DNA from 3 places in the Fusibacter fontis genome. Region 3 is predicted to be linked to each of the others. Evidence: predicted binding sites of a transcription regulator. Region 3 holds the regulator's gene; each other region holds the start of a gene.
The links. The regulator HrcA, encoded in region 3, represses chaperone genes, less so after heat shock. The targets are predictions, from matches to a motif close to TGTTAGCACTCNNNNNNNNNGAGTGCTAACA.

Region 1: the regulator HrcA is predicted to act here: its motif matches at 5,714-5,744, upstream of htpG (molecular chaperone HtpG).
Region 2: the regulator HrcA is predicted to act here: its motif matches at 2,739-2,769, upstream of ACZ41W_RS11775 (co-chaperone GroES).

The regions. Positions count from the first base shown of each region.
Region 1 is NZ_AP042445.1:1,564,377-1,572,902, forward strand. It holds gene ACZ41W_RS07035 (PD-(D/E)XK nuclease family protein) at 1-366, opposite strand, end outside; gene ACZ41W_RS07040 (TIGR01906 family membrane protein) at 528-1,235, shown strand; gene ACZ41W_RS07045 (CBS domain-containing protein) at 1,301-1,927, opposite strand; gene ACZ41W_RS07050 (GAF domain-containing protein) at 2,039-3,868, opposite strand; gene ACZ41W_RS07055 (DUF342 domain-containing protein) at 3,883-5,466, opposite strand; gene htpG (molecular chaperone HtpG) at 5,822-7,699, shown strand; gene ACZ41W_RS07065 (CidA/LrgA family protein) at 7,753-8,058, shown strand; gene ACZ41W_RS07070 (LrgB family protein) at 8,055-8,526, shown strand, end outside.
Region 2 is NZ_AP042445.1:2,625,551-2,634,076, reverse strand. It holds gene ACZ41W_RS11785 (TetR/AcrR family transcriptional regulator) at 6-557, shown strand; gene groL (chaperonin GroEL) at 684-2,303, opposite strand; gene ACZ41W_RS11775 (co-chaperone GroES) at 2,371-2,628, opposite strand; gene ACZ41W_RS11770 (EAL and HDOD domain-containing protein) at 2,886-4,106, opposite strand; gene ACZ41W_RS11765 (DNA-3-methyladenine glycosylase family protein) at 4,108-5,019, opposite strand; gene ACZ41W_RS11760 (DUF554 domain-containing protein) at 5,198-5,884, opposite strand; gene ACZ41W_RS11755 (formate--tetrahydrofolate ligase) at 5,903-7,573, opposite strand; gene ACZ41W_RS11750 (AAA family ATPase) at 7,611-8,526, opposite strand, start outside.
Region 3 is NZ_AP042445.1:781,128-789,653, reverse strand. It holds gene ACZ41W_RS03530 (ComEC/Rec2 family competence protein) at 1-1,393, shown strand, start outside; gene holA (DNA polymerase III subunit delta) at 1,383-2,399, shown strand; gene rpsT (30S ribosomal protein S20) at 2,519-2,785, opposite strand; gene lepA (translation elongation factor 4) at 3,008-4,819, shown strand; gene hemW (radical SAM family heme chaperone HemW) at 5,007-6,191, shown strand; gene hrcA (heat-inducible transcriptional repressor HrcA) at 6,352-7,377, shown strand; gene grpE (nucleotide exchange factor GrpE) at 7,456-8,013, shown strand; gene dnaK (molecular chaperone DnaK) at 8,043-8,526, shown strand, end outside.

The DNA of each region.
Region 1 (8,526 bases), 780 kb from region 3:
AAATTGAGTTAAAAATCCGTACTTGTTATGTGCGTGTTTATAGACATTTAACTTGGACTCATTTTCAACAAACAGACGCCTTAACAGCATCATCTGTCCTATTTCAGATATTTTAACGCCTTCAATTTGCTCAATTTCTTCTAATACTTTATATGCAAGTCTTTTAAAACTCACAACTTCAATTCCAATAAATCCTTTTAAATCGCCAAATTCAATCAACTGCTTTTCAGCTTCCAGTGTAAATTGTTCTGGAACGATTAAAACGATCTGCCTAGATTCAGAATGATCGGACATTTTGTGATAAATGTTAGAATATAACTCATGAGTTTTACCAGATTTTGCTTTTCCATAAACAATCTGAATCATAGCGCCTCCAAATGATACAATTGTGATGCCTTATAGTTTATTCCATTCTATCATTAGAACTTTTCAACTTCAAGAAAATGCCTTGTGAAAACTCAGAATCCATTTTGCATTTTTAGGTTTATCCGATATAATCAAATTAATGACACGAAGAGGAGCATTTTATGAAACAGAAACAGACACTATTGGGCGTTTTAACTTGTCTCATCATCAGTTTTGGCTTAGTATTTAACACTCTTGTATTACCGTTTATGTTCTTAGCATTTAACGAATCTTTTTATACCCGTTCCTTTTTAGATCTCAAGGTCCACGAAGACATTGGATTCTCTGAAGAAAGCTTGACGCGTGTGACACATGCATTAATCACCTATATCAAAGATGGTTCTGGTGACATCAAAGGCAAAGAAGTGGTCCGTGGTGAAGAAGTCGTGTTTTACAATGAAAAAGAACAAATTCATCTTGAAGATATTCGCAAATTAATCCAGTCCACACGAATCGTGATCCTAATCGTCAACATCCTATTGATAGGATCCTGTATTTTAGCACTTCGACAAACTCTTAAAAAACAAGAAAAGGGCCTTATCAAAAAACACCTTTCAACTGTTTTAAGCGTCAGTTCGGCGATGATGTTCCTTGTACTTGCAGGTCTTTTTGCACTCTATCAATCGGATTTTGATTGGGCCTTTAGAAAATTCCACGAGATCTTCTTCTCAAATGACCTCTGGCTATTAGACCCACGCACCGATCGCTTGATTCAACTGATGCCTCTTGAATTTTTCATTCACTTTACTACGGTTTGGCTCAGCGTTATTGGAAGCGCTCTTGCACTTTATTTAGTTTCGGCTATCATACTAAGAAAAACATCCAAATAAAAAAAGCGCCTTCTATCCAATAGAAAGGCGCTTTTAAACTTATTTTTCTCTATAATCTTCTCGTTCTATTTGATATAGTCGCGAACTTTGAATCCTTTTTCCTCTAATTTTTTAACAATTTTGTCGATATCTTGACCTTCTAAACGGATTGAAATTTCTTGAATTCCCATAACTTCAGTATCGATCAGCGCGATATTGGTGATATTACCATCATTCTTGGAAATCGTCTCAGCAATTTTCGAAAGCACGCCTCTGAAGTCGTCTGTCAAAATTGAAATTTTTGGATCGTGTAGACCATAAATTTTTGTTAAAATACCGAAGAGTGCGTTTTGAGTAACGATGCCTAAAAACTCATCTTGCTCACCAACAACCGGTATAAATCTAATTTTATTTTTGAAAAAGATATCTGCCGCCTCTTCAATCAAAACATCTGGTGAAATCGTATCGATTTTATCAAAAATGAACTCGCTCACTGCTTTGTTTAAAAACTGATCAAAATCGCCTTGCTTTTCTTTAAAATACATATCATAGATAAATTGTTTTGATAAGAAACCTACAAATTTCTTTCCTTCAACCACTGGTAATGATAAAAAACCATTATCTTCAATCAGTTGCATCGCAAATTTTGCAGAATCCGAAGGTTTTAGTACAGTTAACTCATTAACAGGTGTCATAATTGCTCTAACTCTCATAGTGTTTCCCCTTTCAAGTTTCAATAGTCATTTGTATAACGTATTTCACATCACTGTATATATTCCCACGTTTGATATTGCTATAACAATTATATCATGAATTTAATAACTTTATGCTTCAAAATTTCTAATATTTTCAAGCCAAGTTTCCACTTCTTCCCATTTTGGATTCCACAGATACGGTTTTGTCACATCTGATTCTTCCAAAAGCTCAGTATGCGAAAAATTCACCACAATATCCCCTAAATTCACTTTTTTTACACCTACTACCTGTTCTGAAAAAGCAGTATCCTCAGGCAATTCTTCTGAATCTGACGGGGTCGCCCACACAAGGAAATCCATTTCATACAGTTTCACATCTTTATCATAATCCGAATATATTTGATTGAGTACATAACTTGGTTTAGGCTCATAGTTCACTCTAAACTGATCAAGCAATTTCAGTTGCGACATCAATGGTGCGACGCTGTTGGCCAACAAATCAATCATAATCACTTGTGTTTGCTTCAAACGCTCCACTGTTTTACCTACTACGATTACACCAAGCGGCTCACCAATATAATTTGAAGGCTTAATCGGACATGTAATCAAACAATTCATATCTTCAAATAGCGTGACAAATGATTCTGGATATTTTTTGAGCACTTCGCTTTGAGTAAATACCGCTTCAATTCGTTCGGATTTTGCATCAAACAACGTTTTCAACGTTTCAAAATGCACATTAATCTGATCTGCTTCTAACCCAACGCTTCCCGAACACTTGATCTCACCTTGATGTGCCGTCAATAGTACCGATTGTTCTACACCAAATGTCAAAGCGAGAGTATCCATGATTCTTTCGCATAATTCATCGTACGTTTCAGCGGAATTGACATTTTTAATGATTTTATTCATTCTTTGTAGGACATTTAAATGCTCTTTAAGAAGTTCCTTTTGCTCCGCAATCGTTTCGTATTGTCTCGCATTATTCAGTCCGATATACATGATAGATGCAACATCTTGAATTCTTTCAAGCGTGTTGATATCATAATGGTCACTGGTCATTGACTTTGAAATGGTTACAAACCCCTTAATATTCTCTTTTACCAAAAGCACAACGTACTCAGCATCTAAAAATTTAAACTTTTCAGGTTCTTCAAAAATACCCTCTAAAGCATCAAAATCATTCTCCACTGAAAAAATCGTCTTTTGATTGCTCTGAATGGTCATTTGCTTTAAATTAAAATCTTCATACAGGTCTCTCGGTTGAAAAATGTCATCATACTTACGAATGATGATTTTTTTCTCTGTTTCGTCATAAAGTCCGATGCTCGCCACCTGACAAGTGGTGATTTCGCGAATAACATCTGTACTTAGTTGTAAGATCGTCTTTGTATCAAGTTCCGAGAGCAATACGCGCATCGTGTGTGAAAGCGTATTGATATTAAATACGCGAATATCAATTTCTTTTCTTAAAATAGCACGTTCTAAATATCGAGACGCCTTTTCAAGCGACAAATTCATCAAGTAATTAAAATGATTAAAAAAATCCACTTCATCAGGCTGCATATCCTCAGCATCAGAAGTAATGATAAAACCATAAAGTTTGTCGTCGATAATAAGCGGCATGACCATGGATATAGACAATGTTTCTAGCTCATCTGGCTCAAAGTACCTCATTAGCTTTTCTCTACTCGTCAATAAAAAACCATTTCTTACAGCGAAATCATCATGCGCACTTTTTTTATTCATTCTAGGGAGTTCGATATCATAACGATTTGAAAATCTCGGTTCATAATACAAGCTATCATTTGTAAGCGTATATATTGCCGATTTTAAAGGCTGTTTAAACTCATTAAAAATGGAAAAACCATATTCAATGATCTGATCTAAATGTAAATTCTGCGAAAAAAAATCAATGCTACTAATCAACGCATGGTATTTTTCATGATTCTCAGTCATTGTTCCCCCCTGTGTTAATCAACTGTAAATATTTCGTTATCTTTAATATAAAAAGAGCAACGCATACACTCAGCTACTTGTTTTTGTAAAGATTTCAGTTTCATCATGGTCTTTGGATAAACCGCTTGATGTATCTGGATCTCTCCTTCACCACGCGTTCTCAATATATCTTCAAACTTCTCTAGTTGGCTCGACATATTGGCAAGTTCGTCTAATAAGCTTTGATTGTTTTGCAAAAGTGCGTAATACGTATTCTTCGCACGCTCGTCTAATTTATCAATATTTTGCTCAAATATTTCTAATTTTCGTCGCATACGATTGATATTGAGCACCAAATCACTCATCTTTATCTGCATGGTGTCGAGCTCTGCTTTTACATTTCCACGTATAAATCCTTCTACATTTACCTTTGTTTGGCGTTCTTGAATATTTCCAATCGCCGCAGATACAATTTTATGTTTTGCATTTATTTCGCCACCGACGATTTTTCCTTTTTTAGGATCTAAATAAATCTTATCGGCCTGTAAATAACTATCAAATGCATATTTTGAAATGTTGATTGAGTTCCCCGCAATCATACGACATTCATTGGCAAATTTCACAAAGATATCTTTTTTTGCAATGATGACTGCTTCATTTTTACCATTCACGCCACCGCTTACATAGATAGATCCATTAGTTGATTCGATTTTTTCTGCTGCTCCTATGCCATCTTTTCCCTTAATCTCAATATCACCAGTTGCCTTAACAGAGAACTTATCTAGTACCGTTCCATTGATGGTGATATTGCCATCAAAATCAATATTTCCCGTTGAAAAATCCACATCTCCATAGATAATAATGTGATTTTCAACTCTTATTTTTCCATTTGCAAAATTGACTGCGCCATTATTTTTTGCAATCAAAACGAACTTATCTCCTCTTTGAACTTCATCTACCGTATTGCGATCGTATTTGAGCATCGCTTCTCGGCCAAACTTTGCTGGAATCTTAGCGCCTTTTACGGTCAACCCATCTACGCCTGCTGTTGGAAGTGTCTTTTCACCTAACCAGTCACCCATTTTAACATTATCAATTAAGTTGAGTTCATAATGATCCGACTTACCTGTTTCATCTATTTTTGCTTCTCGCTTTGACAATTCGTAGTAAGTACAAACACCATCTTCTCCTGCGATGGGTTCAATGCCTCTTGCAATAACAATTTTTTTATTAGATACCAACTCATTTTTCAACACTTCTGTTAGTATTCCTGTATTAACCCCTTGTTCTTTCAACAATTGGATTATTTCTGTTTGAATAATCACAAGATCGGCATCGATCTCTTCTTGTGGCACATTTATTTTAATATAGACCGTCATATCATCTGATGCTATTTCAAGTTCATACTTAAGTTTAAGCGTGCCAACTTCGTAGTTCTTGCCATCCGCTAACTTAAACGCATTTTGTAAGACTGCAAACTGACTGACTTTTATTTGCGGAAAATTTTTGAGTACACTGTTAAAATCAAAAACAGTTACACCTGGAGAGGTCACTCTTACATAAATTACTTGATTTTCTTCAAATAATGAAAAACTGGAATTTTCAAATAGACAGTTCATCGCTTGCTCCTTTTACTTTTTATCACAAAACACTTGCCTTTAAATAATCATATTTCAAAACTACTTCAGTTCACAAAATCGCTAGGACATAAGTCCCCACTTTGTTAAAAAGTAATTATGTATATCATAGCACAGTTGATATCTGGATTCTACATTTTGTACAAAATTAGTTGAATATTCATAAAATAAGTGTCATTTCGATGATTTCAACGGACAGAATTTTTTATACAACCGGTTTCATTTGTGCTGTTAGCACTCTGCTCTATCGAGTGCTAATTCCATCTTGACTTTTTAATCCTCTAGCGTTAATATGAATAGTGAGATTTATAAATTTTCAAAAGGAGTGATTTATTATATGTCATTAGAAAAAGGAAGTTTGTCTATTCATAGTGAGAACATCTTTCCCATTATAAAAAAATGGCTCTATTCAGACCATGATATTTTTGTTCGCGAAATAATTTCAAATGCGAGCGATGCCATTACAAAACTTAAGCAACTCAGTTCAATGGGTGAACTTCACTTAGAAGAACATGCAAAATTCAAAATTGAAGTTACACTCGATGAAGCCATGAAGACGTTGACGTTCTCAGACAACGGAATCGGTATGACTGATGAAGAGATCAAAAAATACATCAATCAAATTGCCTTCTCTGGCGCTGAAGATTTCTTGAATAAATACAAAGATAAATCCGACAAAGATCAAATTATCGGACACTTTGGACTAGGTTTTTATTCGGCATTTATGGTGGCTGAAAAAGTAGAAATTCATACGCTTTCTTACCAAGATGGCGCCCAATCTGCGCGATGGAGATGCGATGGCGGTACTGAGTTTGAACTAGAGACAGGCGTTAAAAACACGAGAGGAACAGATATTACACTTTACATCAGCGATGATGGAAAGGAATTTTTAAACGAGTACACGTTGAGACAAACGATTCAAAAATATTGTTCGTTTATGCCGTATGAAATTTACTTAACGGTAATTGGCAAAGAACCAAGTAAGGATGCAGATGGCAACATCATCATTGATGAGCCAAAACCACTCAATACGACATTACCGCTTTATGCAAAATCACCTTCTGAGTGTACAGATGAAGAGTACCGCGAATTCTATCGCACGACGTTTAACGATTACAAAGAACCTCTTTTCTGGATTCATTTGAACATGGACTATCCATTTAACTTAAAAGGGATTTTGTATTTCCCAAAACTGAATACTGAATTTGATACAATTGAAGGTCAAATTAAACTCTATAACTCACAAGTATTTATTGCAGATAACATTAAGGAAGTGATTCCAGAGTTTCTATTGCTTCTTAAAGGCGTGATTGATTGTCCAGACTTACCGCTCAACGTTTCTAGAAGTTTCTTACAAAACGACGGTTTTGTGCGCAAAATTTCAAATTACATCAGCAAAAAAGTTGCAGATAAATTAACAGGGACATTCAAGACAGAACGCGAAGCATTTGAAGGGTATTGGGATGACATCAATCCATTTATTAAATTTGGTGGTTTGAAAGATGAAAAATTCTTTGAAAGTGTGGCTTCTATCTATCTATACAAGACAATCGACGGCTCATATGTCACTATAAACGAATATCTCGAACAAGTGAAAGAAAAACACGAGAACAAGGTATTTTATGTATCTGACGAATTACAGCAAGCTCAATACGTTCGATTGTTCCACGATCATGGTTTAAATGCCGTCATCTTAACGCACAACATTGATGCGCCTTTTATATCACTCGTGGAATCTAAAAATGAAGGCATTTCATTCTTGAGAATCGACTCGGATCTCAACGAACACCTCATAGGTGAATCGACACAATCTGAAGAAGAAAAGAAAGAAGCATTTGAAAAACTCGATAAACTCTTCAAAGAGACGCTTCAAAATGATAAACTGCTTCTAAAACTTGAACATCTTAAAAACGATACGACTTCGTCAATGATGGTTCTTTCTGAAGAAAGTAGACGTATGCAAGATATGATGAAAATGTATGCAATGCCCGGTATGAACGCAGATATGTTCAAACCTGAGGCGACGTTAATTCTCAATACCAATCATCCACTTGTAAACCATCTGATCAACAATGAAACGATTGATGAGGAAACGAAAAAACTCATCTGCGAACATTTATATGACTTAGCAATGTTGTCACATCAACCGCTTTCTTCTGAGAATATGAGCAAATTTATCCAACGCAACAATCAGCTCATGCTCAAACTTATATGAAACTCATCCAACAGCTGGCAGTATTGCTCGGCTTTTGGCTTATAGGAGAAGGATTGAGTCAACTCATTCATTCAGTAATCGTCATCCCCGGTGCCATCATCGGGATGATTTTACTCGCTCTTTCATTGACATTTGGTTTTTTAAAAGAATCTCAAGTTGATGAAATTTGTGATTTTTTTCTGAATCATATTTCCTTCTTCTTCGTGCCTGCCAGCGTTGGCTTATTGGCGCTTACCAATATAACTGGCATGATTCTTCTGAAGCTTTTACTCATCGCCATCATTTCGACTTTTACGACGATGTGGGTATCCATGTTCGTAACGAATTGGCTCGTGAAACGCAAAGGAGGTCCATCATGAACCTCATCCAAAATTTGATCGCTAATCCGGCTTTTAGTATCATTTTAACGGTAGTTGCCTATAGCATTGGCATGTGGGTCAAACAAAAAACGCAACATGTTTTAGCCAATCCAATCCTCATTGCAACCGCACTCATCATTGCCGTTCTTTTGGTGCTTCAGATTCCATATGAAACTTACCAAAAAGGGAGTTATGGCATTCATTATTTTTTAGCGCCACTCACCGTAGCGCTTGGTATGATGCTCTATCGTCAACGACAACTCATTAAAACCTATTTTTGGAGTCTTTTCATCGGGATAAGCAGCGGGGTTCTGACTTCATTTTTGACCATAATTGCTTTGGGAAAACTCTTAAAGCTTGATTTAGATATGGTGGCTTCTTTGTTGCCAAAATCCATCACCACGCCCATGGCGATTTCTTTAGCCGAAATCATCCAAGGAAATTCCGTGATTACCATTGTCATGGTGA
Region 2 (8,526 bases), 1.5 Mb from region 3:
TTGTGATGCCAAAAATTATTGAAGATCCTGAACAGAGAATTTTAGATGCTGCTGAGGAAATTGCCCTTAACCATAGTTTAGATGAACTGAATATCCGAAACATCGCAAATAAATGTCAAATGGCTGCAGGTACGATCTATAATTACTATCCCAACAAAGAATGCATCATTGAAAAACTCATGATTCGGCACTGGGAAGCTTTTTTTGACATTACCGATCAACTTGCCTTAGACAATCGAGATTTACTGACAAAAATAAAAGAACTCTACAAGCACTTCGATCAATATACTGCGGATTTTCACACCACTTTTTTTAGCAAACAATCCGTTACGATTAAAAATACACACTCTAGCAACACACTCAGAAATGATTATATGAAGCTACTCATATCGAAAATTGCAAAAGTCGTCGAAATGAGTTCGGATTATTCCAATAGCACAATAGATAGCAACGTTCTTGCAGAATTTATTCTGTCCAATTTTATGGCGCTCTCTATGTTCCATCTCTATCAGTACGAGACTTTTGAATTGGCTATAAAGCACATTATTGGTCGATAAAATGCTTCGTCATTCAATCATTTTATATTGCAACATTCAAAAGGGCCGTTACATCATTGTGTAACAGCCCTTTATTTTTATTCAATACAAACTCTAACTTTGATTCAGTCTAACTTTCATTCAGCCTTACATCATACCGTTCATTGAACCCATTGGCATTGCTGGTTCATCTGATTTGATATCCGCGATGCCTGCTTCAGTTGTTAAGAACATTGCTGAGATAGATGCTGCATTTTGAAGTGCTGAACGCGTTACTTTTGTTGGATCCACGATACCCGCTTCGATCATGTTCACATAAACGCCTTTAAGTGCGTCAAAACCGATGCCATAAGCTGAATTTTTCACTTTTTCAACAACTACTGAACCCTCTAAACCAGCGTTAATCGCGATTTGACGAACTGGTTCTTCAAGTGCTCTCGCTATAATTAATGCACCTGTTTTTTCATCGCCTTCAAGTGTTTCAACGAGTTCAAGTACTTTTCCAATTGCGCCGATGAGAGCTGTACCACCACCAGGAACGATCCCTTCTTCAACAGCAGCTCTTGTTGCATTTAATGCATCTTCAATTCTAAGTTTCTTCTCTTTCATTTCAACTTCAGTTGCTGCCCCTACTTGGATAAGTGCTACGCCACCTGCGATTTTTGCAAGTCTTTCTTGAAGTTTTTCTTTATCGAATTCAGACGTAGTTTCGTCGATTTGAATTTTAAGTTGACGCACGCGTTCATCGATTAGTGCTTTATCGCCCATTCCGTCGATAATCGTCGTTTTGTCTTTGTTGATCTTAACAGATTTTGCACGACCGAGCATTTCCATAGAAGCCGATTTTAAATCGTATCCTAATTCTTCTGAAATCATCACGCCACCTGTAAGAATCGCAATATCTTGAAGCATTTGTTTTCTTCTATCGCCAAATCCTGGCGCTTTCACTGCGATACATTCAAATGTACCACGGAGTTTATTCACGATTAATGTCGTAAGCGCTTCACCCTCAATGTCATCCGCAATAATCAAAAGTTTTCCGCCGCTTTGAACGATTTGCTCAAGCACTGGTAAAATTTCTTGGATGTTGTTGATTTTCTTATCTGTGATGAGGATATATGGATTGTCCATATTCGCTTCCATTTTTTCTGCGTCTGTTACCATGTAGTGAGACACGAATCCACGATCAAATTCCATCCCTTCAACCACTTCAAGTTGAGTACCAAATGTTTTAGACTCTTCAACAGTGATAACGCCGTCTTTTCCAACGCGCTCCATCGCTTCTGAGATTAAATCTCCAATTGCAGGATCTGCAGCTGAAATAGACGCAACGTCTGCGATGTCTTTTTTATTTTCAATAAGAACGCTCTCGCTTTTAATGACTTCTACAGCGGTCACAACAGCTTTTTCAATACCGCCTTTGAGAATCATTGGATTTGCGCCAGCAGCAACGTTTTTAATACCTTCTTTAATAATTGCTTGTGCCAATAATGTCGCAGTAGTCGTACCATCACCAGCGACGTCATTTGTACGTGTTGCTACTTCTTTTACAAGTTGTGCGCCCATGTTTTCAAACGCATCTTCAAGGTCGATTTCTCTTGCAATGGTCACACCATCGTTTGTAATAAGTGGTGCGCCGAATTTTTTATCTAGGATTACATTTCTGCCTTTAGGTCCAAGTGTCACTTTTACCGTATTTGCTAACTTGTCAACGCCAGCTTCTAATTTCTTTCTAACGTCTTCGCCAAACATAATATCTTTTGCCATTTTGCTTGCCTCCATTTAAAATTGAATTTTATGTGTTCTGTCTTGTGTTGAGGATACTACCTTGTGCTTATTCCATAATCGCTAAAATATCTGCTAATTCACAAATTGTCACTTCTTCGCCTTCAACTTTGATCTCTGTACCTACGTATTTTTTGAAAACAACTGTGTCGCCAACTTTGACTTCACTCACTTCACTGCTCACTGCTAACACTTCAGCGAGTTGTGGTTTTTCTTTTGCTTGTGATGGAAGTACAATCCCGCTTGCTGTTTTTTCTTCAGCTTCTAATCTTTTGATGATGACACGTTTACCAAGTGGTCTTAACATGTTACGTTCCTCCTATAAAAAATAATCTAATTGGATGCCTAATGGCTCTATTTTGCACAAAGTGTTCCTGTAAAATATCATATAACAGTCGCACTCAAAAATCAATATTTTTTTAGCACTCTTTAATCGAGAGTGCTAATAATTTATCAATCGGTTTTCAACTCAACCTGAAAATCTATTGTCTATCTCCATAGGTCTAACGTTTATCGTCTAACGTTTATCGTCTAATGTCAATCTTCATATGTCTAATATCATGCCTATAATTCTGAAAACAATTTATTGGACTCTTCAACGGAATCAATATACAATCGATTCAGTTCAACAGTTGAAATTCCTAAGCTTTCCGCTAACTGATCAATGGATTCCCAATCTGCCGTTTCAAAGTTTTTCAAAAGCACCAAAATATGATGAAAGGCATTGCGTTCACCCAGTAAAGCACCTTTTAAGTCTTCCTTTAAAGGCAGCGGATCTAACACTTCAAATATGGGTTTATCCATAATGGTGTCAATGAGAGAAAACATCCCAAGTAAAAAGGCTTCTGTTGAGCGTTCTTTCATCTGAAACTCGCCTGATAACTTTTCAGCAAAAAGCGCACGCGTCAGCGATACGCGCATCAATTCGCTTGGTTTGTCATTACTTAGGTCTCTCAGCATAATGAGTGTCACCCATTTTCGAATTTCGTTGATACCTAAAAGTGTTAAAGCATGACTGATGGATGTAATCTCGCTCACTGTATAAAATGCAGGTGAGTTAATGAGTCGTAATAATTTATATGAAAGTGAAAAATCATTTTTAACGATACCTGTGAGTTTGTTAAAGTCCGGTTCTTCTGTCATGGTCTCTTTTAAAACTTCCATGTAGCGATAGGTAGAGACATCCAGACTTTTTCCTTTACAAATGACAGGTCGTTCAAAAAAATAACCTTGAAATAATTTATAACCAAATGCAAGTCCTTGATTAAAATCCTCTAGCGTTTCCACTTTTTCTGCTAATAACACCACTTTTGAATCATTTGAAAACCGCTTGCCAATCGCTTCTCTTTCGTGCTTTCCAAGCAACATAAAATCAACTTTTATGATGTCAATATAAGGTAAAACCGCTTCAAACTTTACATCTCCAACATAGTCGTCCAAAGCCAATTTATAGCCATTTGACTTAAACTCTTTACATTTTGCCACTAAATCATCGTCCACTTCAGCGGATTCGAGAATCTCAATCACAAGTTGGTCTGGATCAAACAACGTGGGTAAGTTATCCATCAACAATTTTTTTGTGAAATTGATATACACTCTGCGTCCATCCGTCAATTTACCGATTCCAAAGTTTAAAAGTGCGTCAATGACAACGGATGTCGTGGCGAGATCACCGTCTATATTTGCATCAAAAGCATTGTATTGACTGCTTCTGTATAAGATTTCGTATGCGACAACTTGCTTTTTTGTATTAAAAATCGGTTGTCTTCCTAGATAAACTTCCATCTTACACTCCTTGCGATTTATTAGTCTTTAAATCGGTCTTTAAATGTGTCTTTGCTTGCGCATCCAACCGGTAAGCTTCAAATAAATACTGTTGTGCGATGCCCGCATCCTGTGAAAAATATGTTTTGATAAAGGCTTCATGCCCTTTATCGACGTGGTAAACTTCTAAAAGCATCTTTTTAATCCAGGTATCCACCGGAAACGCCTCGAGCTTGTAATATCCAAACAACGCAACGCACTGCGCGACTTTCTCGCCTACACCGTAAAATTGTTTTAGCCAGTCCACTGCCGCCTCGAAAGAAAGCTCAAAGGGTTTATCTAAATTTAATCCCTCATCTACAATGCGCTTACACGCTGAAATAACCGCCTTATTACGATATCCAATGGCCTTTGCAACGAGCGTCTGTTCATCAAATGCGCTCAGCTTCTGCGCATCTGGGAAGGTATAATACTGCTTTTCAAAAGTCCCTAATTTGAATGTACCGATGAGGTCACCATAACGACAAGCTAAATCTTCAATCGTCATTTTGATCTTCGGAATATTGTTGTTACTAGAGAGTATAAATGAAATCAGGATTTCATACGGATCTTGTTTCATCATGCGAATTCCTGAATGCAACGTAATGGCGCGATTCAAATAGTCATCTTTTAATGCCAGTCGGCTCAAGACCGCTTCATAGTTCCGTTCTAAATCAAAATAATGCTGCACCTCTGAAAGTGACATCGAAGCACCGTAAACCTCACAGGCATAGGTCGCTTCATCGAGTTCTTTGATGACGAGAACGGATCGTTTGACAACTCCAATTACAGCATTTTCAATAACTTCCCATCGAAACGCCTGACCACATCCCACTGTTTTTTTCACATCAAAATAGTGTCGACTTAAATGATAGGTATTCTGAATTTTTAGCACATGAACCTCTCTAGATATAGCATAAACATAAACACATCAAACACAGCACTTGTCCCTGTTTATTATACTATATTTCCCTATAAATAGATAGAAACTCCTTCTCCCCGACAAACTGAAAGACCCTAGAAATACCAACGGTTTCTAGGGTCAAATCCATTTATAACAAAGATTTCATTTATTAAAATAACTGTTGGATAAAATGATAAACAATCGGTAGAAGTACTGCTGGAAGCATATTGCCCACCTTGACTTTATGTGGCAAAATCATCGACAAACCAAGTCCGACGATCAACAGTCCACCTGTAGCAGACATCTGCACAATAACCGTATCTGTTAAAACCGACGTCAAATGACTCGCGAGGATGGTGATTGTGCCTTGATATAAAAACACAGACACTGCGGAGAACATCACGCCAATTCCCAGCGTCGAAGCCAGTACAACTGAGATGATCCCATCTAGAACAGACTTGGCAAATAAGGTATCGTGTTTCGCCAAAAGACCACTTTCTAAAGAGCCCATAATCGCCATCGCACCCACGCAGTAAAGCAAACTCGCTGTGACAAACCCCTTACTAAACGTCGAATCTGATTTTGCAAAGCGCTTTTCAAGTCGGTCTCCTAATTGTTCTAATCTTTTTTCAATGTCAACGCCTTCCCCTATGAGAGTTCCAATGACAATGAAAAAGATGATTGGCATCATATGCGCTTGACCTTCCAATGCACCGGTTAAACCAATGAGCATCACACACAGACCGACACCTTGAATGATGGTTTGACTCATTCTTTCAGGCAGTCCACCTTTAAGCAACACACCTATGATACTTCCTATAATAATTGCGCCTGCATTGACCAGCGTTCCTAGCATACCTTCACCTCGTTTGTACTAGAACAATCCAATAATTTCTCCATCTTCTAAAATATCAATTTTATTAGCAGCTGGTACTTTTGGAAGTCCTGGCATTCTCATAATATCGCCTGCAAGTGGAATAATAAATCCTGCACCTGCTGATACTTTCACATCGTTAATCATAATTTTAAATCCTGCAGGCGCTCCCACTAAATCTGGATCATCTGACAATGAATACTGTGTTTTCGCCATACAGATTGGCAGATTTCCAAGACCGTCTTCTTCAAATTTCTTGATATTTTTAAGCGCCTTGCTACTAAATTCAACGCCTTCTGCACGGTAAATTTCCATGGCAATCTTCTCAATTTTTTGAATAATTGGGAGTTCGAGTTTATAAAGTGGCTTGAAGTTCGCAACGCCTGATTCAGCGAGCTCAACCACTTTTTCAGCGAGTTTCACAGCGCCTTCTCCACCTTTTGCCCATACTTGTGTCAACACAACTGATACGCCGATTTCACGACATTTTTTCTCAAGAAGTTCAAGCTCCGCTGGTGTATCGGTTGGGAATTCGTTGATCGCAACAACGGCTGGTACATTGAATTTACGAACGTTTTCAACGTGTACTTGAAGGTTTTTAAATCCATCTGCAAGTGCCTCTAAATTTTCGATGCCTAAGTCATTTTTACCAACACCGCCGTGTTTTTTAAGTGCACGAACCGTTGCGACGATTACAGCTGCATCTGGTTTTAATCCCGCATAACGGCATTTGATATCAAAGAATTTTTCTGCGCCTAGGTCTGCTCCAAATCCTGCCTCTGTTACGACATAGTCTGCGAGTTTAAGAGCTGTTTTTGTTGCAACAACAGAGTTACATCCATGTGCTATATTGGCAAATGGTCCGCCGTGAATAAATGCAGGTGTATTTTCAAGTGTTTGAACTAAGTTCGGTTTAATAGCATCTTTTAATAACAGTGCCATCGAACCTACTGCATCTAAATCTTTCGCCGTAACCGGTTTATTGTCATATGTGTAACCGATGATCATCTTCGACAATCTCGCTTTTAAATCTTCAAGATCATCTGCTAAACATAAAATCGCCATCACTTCTGATGCAACAGAAATGTCAAAGCCATCTTCTCGCGTCACACCATTGGTTTTTCCACCAAGACCAATCACCATATTTCTCAGTGCTCGGTCGTTCATATCCATTGCACGTCTCCATGTAATGCGACTTGGATCGATATTGAGTGCATTGCCATGGTGTAAATGGTTATCAATAAGCGCAGACAACAGATTATTTGCCGTTGTCACTGCGTGAATATCTCCTGTAAAGTGAAGATTGATGTCTTCCATTGGCACAACTTGAGCATAACCGCCACCAGCAGCGCCACCTTTTACGCCGAAACAAGGTCCCAACGATGGCTCTCTAAGTGCTGTAAATGTCATCTTGCCAATTTTGTTAAGTCCCATGCTAAGGCCTACGTTGACAGTGGTTTTACCTTCTCCTGCTGCAGTTGGATTAATCGCCGTTACGAGGATTAATTTACCGTCTTTTTGGTCCTTTTTACCTTTTAATACATCCAAGCTTACTTTTGCTTTGTAGTTTCCATAAAGTTCTAATTCGTCTTCAGAAACACCTACTTTTTTAGCGATTTCTTTAATGTGCATTTTTTGTGCTTCTTGAGCAATTTGTACGTCTGTTTTCATGTGAGTCCCCTTTCCATCATTAAAATCTGTCTTATTTTCATAACATTTTTTCAAGATCATCTATTAATTTGATTGTTTCGGGTGTTCCAATTATTTCAGCATGTTGTTTAGCCATTTTTAAATAATGCCTACCCATTGCTTCATTTCCTTGTTTTAATAAAATAACGCCTAAATAGCCTTCTGCTTCGCTTCGTCGCCACACAGTATCCACAGATTCATAGTTCGCCAGAGCTTCTTCAAAATAGAGTTTTGCTTGCTCATACTTTTCCATCTGATAAGCAATCATTCCCGCATTGGTATTGAAGATGGAACTTCCCCTCATGATGTTGTGAAGTCTACATAGCTCAATGGATTTCTCCACATATGAAAGTGCTTCTTCGAGTTTATTTTGACGCCGATACGCTTCAGAGATGTAATTATATGCAGCCGCAATATTGAGAACATATCGTCCCAATTTTCCCAGCCTTTCAAAACATTGTATCGAATTTGAAAAAAATACACAAGCTTCTTCGTAGCGTTTTTTCATCAAACTCATAATGCCCAAAAGTCTTAAGTACACAGCTTCGTTTTTTGCCGATAACGTCATCGGAGCAACTTGATTCATGACATCATCCATATCTTGAATTTGCTCTGTTTGAATCAAATAATAGAACCATTGAACATAGGCCTTAAAGAGCATTTCATCATCGTGAATGTCTCGACTCTCTTCAATGAGTTCTTTCACGAGCTCCATGCCTTCTTGATAACGCCCTTGACGGATATCATACCTCGCTTTGAGATGTATAAACTGGATTTTTAACTTTCTCGAAGTTTCTTGATCGAGTTTAGAAAATAACTGTTCCAACTCCTCAAAGTAATCATCTGGCGTCTTATCCAGCAGTGTATTCACAGGACTGGTCAACTCCGGATACAGTTCATGACTAAAATCAAAGTACGTTTTCAAATACCGGATA
Region 3 (8,526 bases):
GATTGTCTATTCCGAAGTTTGCCTTCTATTAAGGCGAAAAGGGGATAGTTATACAAACATTTCAGTCTCGTTGCTCCTTATTTTGTTAACACAGCCATACGCGGTTCTATCAACAAGCATGCAATTATCGTATTATGCTTATATTTGCGTCAGTATTCTATATAAAAAACTATTTAAAACGCCACTCAAAGTATCTATTTTAGAGTCTCTTCGATTTTCATTTGTCATTCAGGTGCTTTTATTGCCTTCAGCGCTTTATTATTTTAGTAAAACCAATGCGTATGGGTTTATTGCAAACTTATTGATAGTGCCCTTAATTGGAATGTTGTTGCCATTGTCGTTTTTACTTTTACTTGTACAGTTGAGTTCGATTCCGTTTATTCCAACTTTAATAAAGGGCGTCATCACTGGATTTATTGATACCTTTAATTGGTTGAGTGGGATTTTACCGCTGGATATTGCCTATTTTGAATGGTTTAAATCAAAACATTTTATTGTTCTAATCATCGCTTTGGTTCTAATGGGATGTCAGATGATTTTTTGGAGGTTATATCAAAATAGACGAGCATTTTTTAAATTGATTCTATCTTCAGTGCTGATCGTTTGTATGATTGGCACGAAACAACAACTTGAAATATCATTTATTGATGTTAAACATGGTGATTTAAACTTGATTCAATTTGAAAACATGGTGATCTTAATTGACACAGGAGACGGCAAGCTATCTGTTAACGACTTGCTGCGGAGCAGGGGAATCCATTCAATTGACTTGCTTGTATTGACACATGCTCATGCAGATCATATTGGGGGATATTATGATTTAATAGCTCAAATGCCTATAAAAAAAACGCTTGTTAATCCGTCTACAGCTTCGGCTTTAATTACAGAGCATCCTGAAGTAAAACCGTTACTAACGGTTATTGATACTGCTTATGTTTATAAAAATACTGAATTTTCCTTTTACGTATCGCCCATGCAAGGTGAAAATTATTTAGATGATCCAAATGAAGATGCCATCGCCTGTTATTTAAACTATCAATCTTTATCCGGTATCTTTTTAGCGGATATGAGTCATGAAATGGTGGATGCGTGCTTTGTTTACTATCAAACTCATATTTCTAATAATCCGGAGAATTCTTTTGATTTTATTAAAGCGTCTCATCATGGTTCAAAAACTGGGTTTTCAAAACAGTTTTATTTGCAAAATAAGTCAGCAAAGGTTATGATTCCATGTGGAACTAAATTTCATATGCCCAATATACAATTTGAAAACTTATTAATTGAAGAGAACATCCAGTACTATACCACCTATGAAGATGGTGAAATTAAGTTAACATACGGAAACAATCGCATTATAACCAACACATATTTGGAGGAAATCAATGGATTTTAAATCATTTTACAAACAACTGACAGATGGAAAATTAAGTGCATTGACACTTATTAGTGGAGATGAAATTTATCTCATAGATAATCTCATTAAATACATTACTGAAAACTTTTTGATGCCTGCCTATTCAGATTTTAATTTAACCTTTGTTGAATCAAACACGGATATGGATCAAGTGCTTCAAACAGGAATCACATTGCCGTTTTTTGATTCTAGACGGCTCATCATCTTTAACAAAACTGGATTTTTAAAATCTGCTAAAGAGGAACAAGAAGAGAAACTTTTACAGTTTCTCAAAAATATTCCAGAATATACGACCCTTATTTTTTATGAAAATGATGTGGATAAACGCAAAAAACTCTATAAATACTTGAGCAAAGAAGCGGAACAAGTGGTGGTAGAACGATTAACGAGACCAGAACTCAACAAGTGGATTCTCAAGAAATTTGCATCGTATCAAAAAGAAATTTCCCAACATGCGCTTAATTATCTCATTGAGATGCTCAACTATTTAGAACCTGAAGCCAATAAAAATCTATATGATGTTGACAATGCGATTAGAATGCTTGCGGGGAATTCGATTGCAATAGATGAAAAATTAATCAATCAATATATTGAAGTTCCCATTGAGCACAATATTTTTAAAATGATGGATGCCATTAGTTCTAGACAGATGCTTGAAGCCATCAAAATACTGAACTATTTTGTTTCAAATGGCGAGCCTGAGATTAAAATATTCTTTTTAATTAGCCAACAGTTTAGAAATATGTATAAGTGTAAAATCTTATTAAATGAAGGGCATACGAGTCAAACTATCGCAGCCAAACTAGATATACATCCATTTGTAGCAAAGAAAGCGGGGAGTTTTTCTACACAATTCAGTGAAAAACAGCTCTTAGCGATTTTGGATATATTAGAACAAACAGATTTATTAATGAAATCGAGTGGGGTTGATGCACTTGTTTTAATAGAAAAGGCACTATACCAAATTAGTATAGTGCCCAAATAGAACAGGTTCCAAAAAAGGACGAAAGCGTACTTAACTTGTACGCTTTTTTAATATTTGATCAAATATTAAATTAACACGGTCATTTATCGGGGATTTCTCAATCAGAAATAGTTAAACGATTATTCAGCCGCAGCGTTTAATCTTTTTCTTAATCTTGAAATTTTTCTTGATGCAGCGTTTTTGTGATATAAACCACTTGCAGCGCTTTGAGCCATTCTTTTTTCATAGTAATTGAATTTTTCTGTAGCTGCATTTAAATCACCAGTTTCTAAAGCTTCTAAAAATCTTTTTTCAGCAGTTTTGATTGCTGATTTTCTAGATTTGTTAAGAGCAGTTTTCTTGTTGATGACACTGATTCTCTTTTTTGCTGATTTGATATTTGCCATGTGTTTTCACCTCCCCGAAGTTTTTCAACAGGATTATTTTATCACGTGAGACTTGATAGTGCAAGTTTTTTTATCACGAAACCAATATTAATTATTTGAGATACGTACTCTCATATGTTATAATTGATAGGTTAGTAAAATAGCTTATAGTTGATACGTTCAAAAATATCATATATTTGTATATTAATCAATAGATAACCCGAAAATAGAGGAGGCATTCAAATGTCTAGTGAACGTCAAAAGTACATTAGAAATTTTTCAATCATTGCACACATCGATCACGGAAAGTCCACGTTAGCGGATAGACTCATAGAAAAAACAGGCTTGTTAACTCAGAGAGAAATGAAAGATCAGATCTTAGATAGTATGGATCTTGAAAGAGAACGTGGCATTACCATTAAACTGAATTCAACGCGACTTGTTTACAAAGCTAAAGACGGACATGAGTATTTGCTGAATCTGATTGACACCCCTGGTCACGTCGACTTCACTTACGAAGTTTCGAGATCACTTGCTGCCTGCGAAGGCGCATTACTCGTTGTAGATGCAACTCAAGGCGTTGAAGCACAAACATTAGCGAATGTGCATTTAGCGGATGAGCAAGGACTTGCCATAGTCCCTGTGCTCAATAAAATAGACTTACCAAGTTCTAGACCGGAAGAAGTCATCGCTGAAATTGAAGATGTAATCGGTATACTCGCTGAAGATGCGCCTCGTATATCTGCAAAAGAAGGTTTAAACATAGAAGATGTTCTTGAAAAAATTGTAGCAGATGTTCCGCCTCCAACGGGAGACGAAGATGCGCCTTTAAAAGCTCTTATTTTCGATTCATACTATGATAGTTACAAAGGTGCAGTTGCCTATGTAAGAATCGTAGAAGGTTCTGTTAAAAAGGGTGATAAGATTCTGATGATGGCAACAGGGAAGAAATTTGACGTTGTTGAAGTGGGAATCAGTGTTCCAGGACCTTTTCCAGTTGATGAATTACGCGCAGGTGATGTTGGATACATTACTGCTAGCATAAAAAATGTGAAGGATTGTCGAGTGGGCGATACGGTAACTTCAAGTATTGTACCGACTTCTGAAGCATTACCAGGTTATAAAAAAGCGACACCTATGGTTTATTGCGGAATCTATCCTGCAGAAGGTCAAAGCTATGATGAAATTCGAGATGCACTTGAAAAATTACAACTCAACGACGCTGCTTTATCGTTTGAACCTGAAACATCTGTTGCTTTAGGGTTCGGATTTAGATGTGGTTTCTTAGGACTCCTTCATCTTGAAATCATTGAGCAGAGAATTGATCGAGAATTTGATTTGGATATTATTGCAACTGCACCAAGCGTTATTTATCGCGTGACGAAAAATGATGGTGAAGTCTTGATGATTCAGAATCCAACGAACTTGCCTCCGGTTACTGAGATTCAAATGATGGAAGAACCTATCGTAAAAGCCAATATCATCGTACCAAATGAGTATGTGGGGAACATCATGGAACTTTGCCAATCGAGAAGAGGCGATATGATTCACATGGATTATTTAGATCCAAAACGTGTAGTTTTACATTATGAACTCCCACTAAATGAGGTGATTTATGACTTCTTTGATGCACTTAAATCAAAAACACGAGGTTATGGATCGCTTGATTATGAATTCTTAGAATATCGCCAATCAGATTTAGTAAAAATGGATATATTATTAAATAAAGAATTGATCGATGCATTTTCTATGATTGTTCATAAATCCAAAGCGGAATCAAGAGGTCGTGTGATTTGCGAACGTCTAAAAGATGTTATTCCACGTCAAATGTTTGTCATTCCAATTCAAGCTGCAATTGGGTCAAAAGTAGTCGCTCGTGAAACTATTAGCGCCCTTAGAAAAGATGTACTTGCAAAATGTTATGGCGGCGATATTTCACGTAAGAAAAAATTATTAGAAAAACAAAAAGAAGGTAAGAAGAAAATGCGCCAGTTAGGTAATGTTGAAGTTCCTCAACAAGCATTTTTAACAGTCCTTAAATTCGAAGAAAATTAACAATAATGGCTGTATCAATGCGACATACCATTGTGATTCTATAGGATTCACATTGAATGCCCTTGAAACAGCCTTTTCTTTCATTTAGAATGAGGAATTGGGTTTGAGAGATTGACTCCAGAATTTTTTAGTCCAGTTGGAATTCAATTTACTTTTTCTAAATTTAAATATCATTTCAGGAGGAGCTATGATTCAACTACTTAATAGTTCAGCACACGACGAATCGAACGAAATCGGATTATATATTCACGTGCCATTTTGTGTGAGTAAATGTGATTATTGCGATTTTATATCGGTTCAAATAGGTAAGCAACAATCAAACGATTTGATCAAACGATATTTTGATGCATTAAATAATGAAGTTAAACTGTATCATCCAATATTAAAATCAAGAGAAATTAAGACGATATATTTTGGCGGCGGAACACCGAGTTCTGTTGATAGTCGATTTATTTGCGATTTCTTACTGTCGCTACGCAAACATTGTGACATTCAATCAGATGCAGAAATTACGATAGAGGTAAATCCTGGCACACTAACTGAAGAAAAACTTGACGACTACATTGCTGCAGGAATCAATCGATTCAGTATGGGATTGCAGTCAACTAATAATACAATACTAAAAGATATTGGAAGAATTCATACTGTTGAGGATTTTCTGAATACGTATCAAATGATTCGTGATAAAGGCATAGAGAATATCAGTATTGACCTCATGTTTGGACTACCTGGACAAACTGTTAAGGACATTAAAGAAACCATTCAATTGGTAAAACGCATAAACCCGCCACATGTTTCGGCGTATAGCTTGAAAATTGAAGAGGGGACACCTTTATATAAAAAATCAATCGCCAAAGACTTTGAGGCACTAGATGAAACGCTTGAAAGAAAGCTGTATCATGAAATGATCAAGGGATTACAACGAATTGGAATCTTTCAGTATGAACTTTCAAATTTTTCAAAACCTCAATTTGAATCTAGACATAATTTAATCTATTGGCAAAACAAACCCTACCTTGGTATTGGTGTATCTGCACACTCAAAATTGAACTGTGTACGGTTTGGAAATACACGTAATTTGACTGAATATCTCACTCAAATTGAATCCAAACAATTTCCAGTTGATGAAAAAGAGGTCATCGATTCACATGAAGATTTGTTTGAAACCATTATGTTGGGTCTTCGTTTAAATAAAGGCATCTCCATAGAAGCAATCGAAAAACAATACGGAATTCAATTTCGTACTTTCTTTGATGAAGCGCTAAAAAAATGCTTAACGCAGTCCTTGATACGAATCGATAACGGCACCATTCACCTGACGCCATATGGACGTGATGTTGCAAATCAGGTCTTTCTAGAATTCATGATTTAAATTGAAATCATAAATAGGCTGTTTCATTCCAGAATTTTAAAAAAATGTAAATAGAGTATTAACATTCAAATTCAAACTTGACAAACGAATGGCCTAGAAGTATATTATTAATAGAATTAGCACTCGATATTAATGAGTGCTAACAAAGAAGGTGAATCATATGATATCTGATAGACAGCTTAAGATATTGGAAGCAATTATTAGCGACTTTATTGATACAGCCCAACCAGTAGGTTCAAGAACAATCTCCAAGAAATATCCATTAGGTATCAGCTCTGCGACAATTCGCAATGAAATGGCGGATTTAGAAGAATTAGGATATCTTATGCAACCACATACATCAGCTGGTAGGGTACCTTCGGATTTAGGGTATAGACTATACGTCGATTCACTTATTCGAGACAATAGCATCCCTTCTAGGGATAAAGAAATCATTCAATCTTTATTATTGAACAAAATTATTGAAGCGAGTGATCTTGCAAAACAAGCCGTAAAATTGCTATCAGATTTTACAAAATTAGTAGCGGTGGTTTCTATTCCACGTTTTAACAAGTGTAAGCTTGCAAACTTAAAATTAATTAAAGTTTCAGATTCTCGAGTTTTATTAATTTTAGTCACAGATACTGGCATTGTTAAAAATATTCAGTTAGGTCTATCAAACACCGAACAATTTATATTAGATAAAATTTCGGATACGATGTTAGATCATTTGATGGGTGAAACTATTGAAAATATTGACGTAAGATCAATATTAAAGATTAAAGAAAAATTAAGTGCATTTGGAAACATCGTAGATTACTTAATTCCTATACTTCGAGATGCATTAAAGAGCTTAAATGGAAGTGAATATTACATGGATGGAATTTCACATTTACTATCCACATATGAGTTTTCGGAAACAGAAAAAGCAAGAGGTATATTTGATTATCTCAATAATCAGCAAGCCATTGAAACGCTTGTTGAATCCATTCCAGAAAACAAATTAACCATTAAAATTGGAAATGAAATTGGTGTCGAAATGCTAGAAGATTGTAGCATCGTCGCCTCTTCATATAAAGTAGACGGCAACAGCGCTGGACGAATTCTGATAATCGGCCCTAAACGGATGGATTATGGAACTGTTGTATCTACAGTGAATTACATTAGCAATACATTATCCGATGTATTTTCTGGCATTTACTTATAATAGTGATGCTTGTAATTGAAAGGAGCGATATTGTTGAGTGTTAAAAAAACAAATTCAGCGAAAAAAAATGAGGATAAGATGACTAAGAAAAAACACATCACAGAAGAAATCCCTTCTGAAAACGAAACAAAAGAAACTGCAGTAGGTGATGAAACTACTGAATCTTCTGCAAATCCAGAAGTGGACGCAGATCCAGTGTTATCTCTCAAACAAGAAATCGAAGCTTTAAATGATAAGTATTTGAGAATTAACGCAGAATACCAAAACTATAGAAAACGCGTTGAAAAAGAAAAAAGTGATATTTTCAAATTTGGTAACGAAAAAATTCTATCGGAGTTATTACCTGTCATGGATAACTTTGAAAGAGCTTTGGCTGTTAGTGATATTGAAAATTCAGATAGCAAAGTTTTAGATGGTATTAAGATGATTAAGAAAAATCTTGATGAATTTTTCGAAAGAAATGGCATTAAAAAAATCGAAGCAGTCAATCAACCATTTGATCCAGTTAAGCACCACGCAGTTATGACAGTGGAAGCTGAAGAGGGACAAAGTGAAGTTGTCATTGAAGTGTTTCAAGACGGTTATGTGTTAAATGACAAAGTAATCAGACCAAGTATGGTCAAAGTTGCAAATTAATTATAGGTTGAGATAAGGAGGCTATTAAAATGGCAAAAATAATTGGTATTGACTTAGGAACAACAAACTCATGTGTTTCTGTATTAGAAGGTGGAGAAGCTGTAGTAATTCCAAATGCAGAAGGTAACAGAACCACACCATCAATCGTTGCATTTACAAAAAATGGCGAAAGACTTGTTGGTGAAACGGCAAAAAGACAAGCAATTACAAATCCAGATAGAACAATTAGTTCTATTAAAAGAGAAATGGGTACAGATCACAAGGTGAAAATTGATGAGAAATCATATTCTCCTCAAGAAATTTCAGCGATGATTTTACAAAAATTAAAAGCAGATGCTGAAAGTTATTTAGGTGAAACTGTAACAGAAGCAGTTATTACAGTTCCTGCATACTTTACAGATGCTCAAAGACAAGCGACAAAAGACGCTGGTAAAATTGCTGGTTTAGAAGTAAAACGTATCATCAATGAACCAACTGCTGCATCGTTATCTTATGGATTAGACAAAACTGACA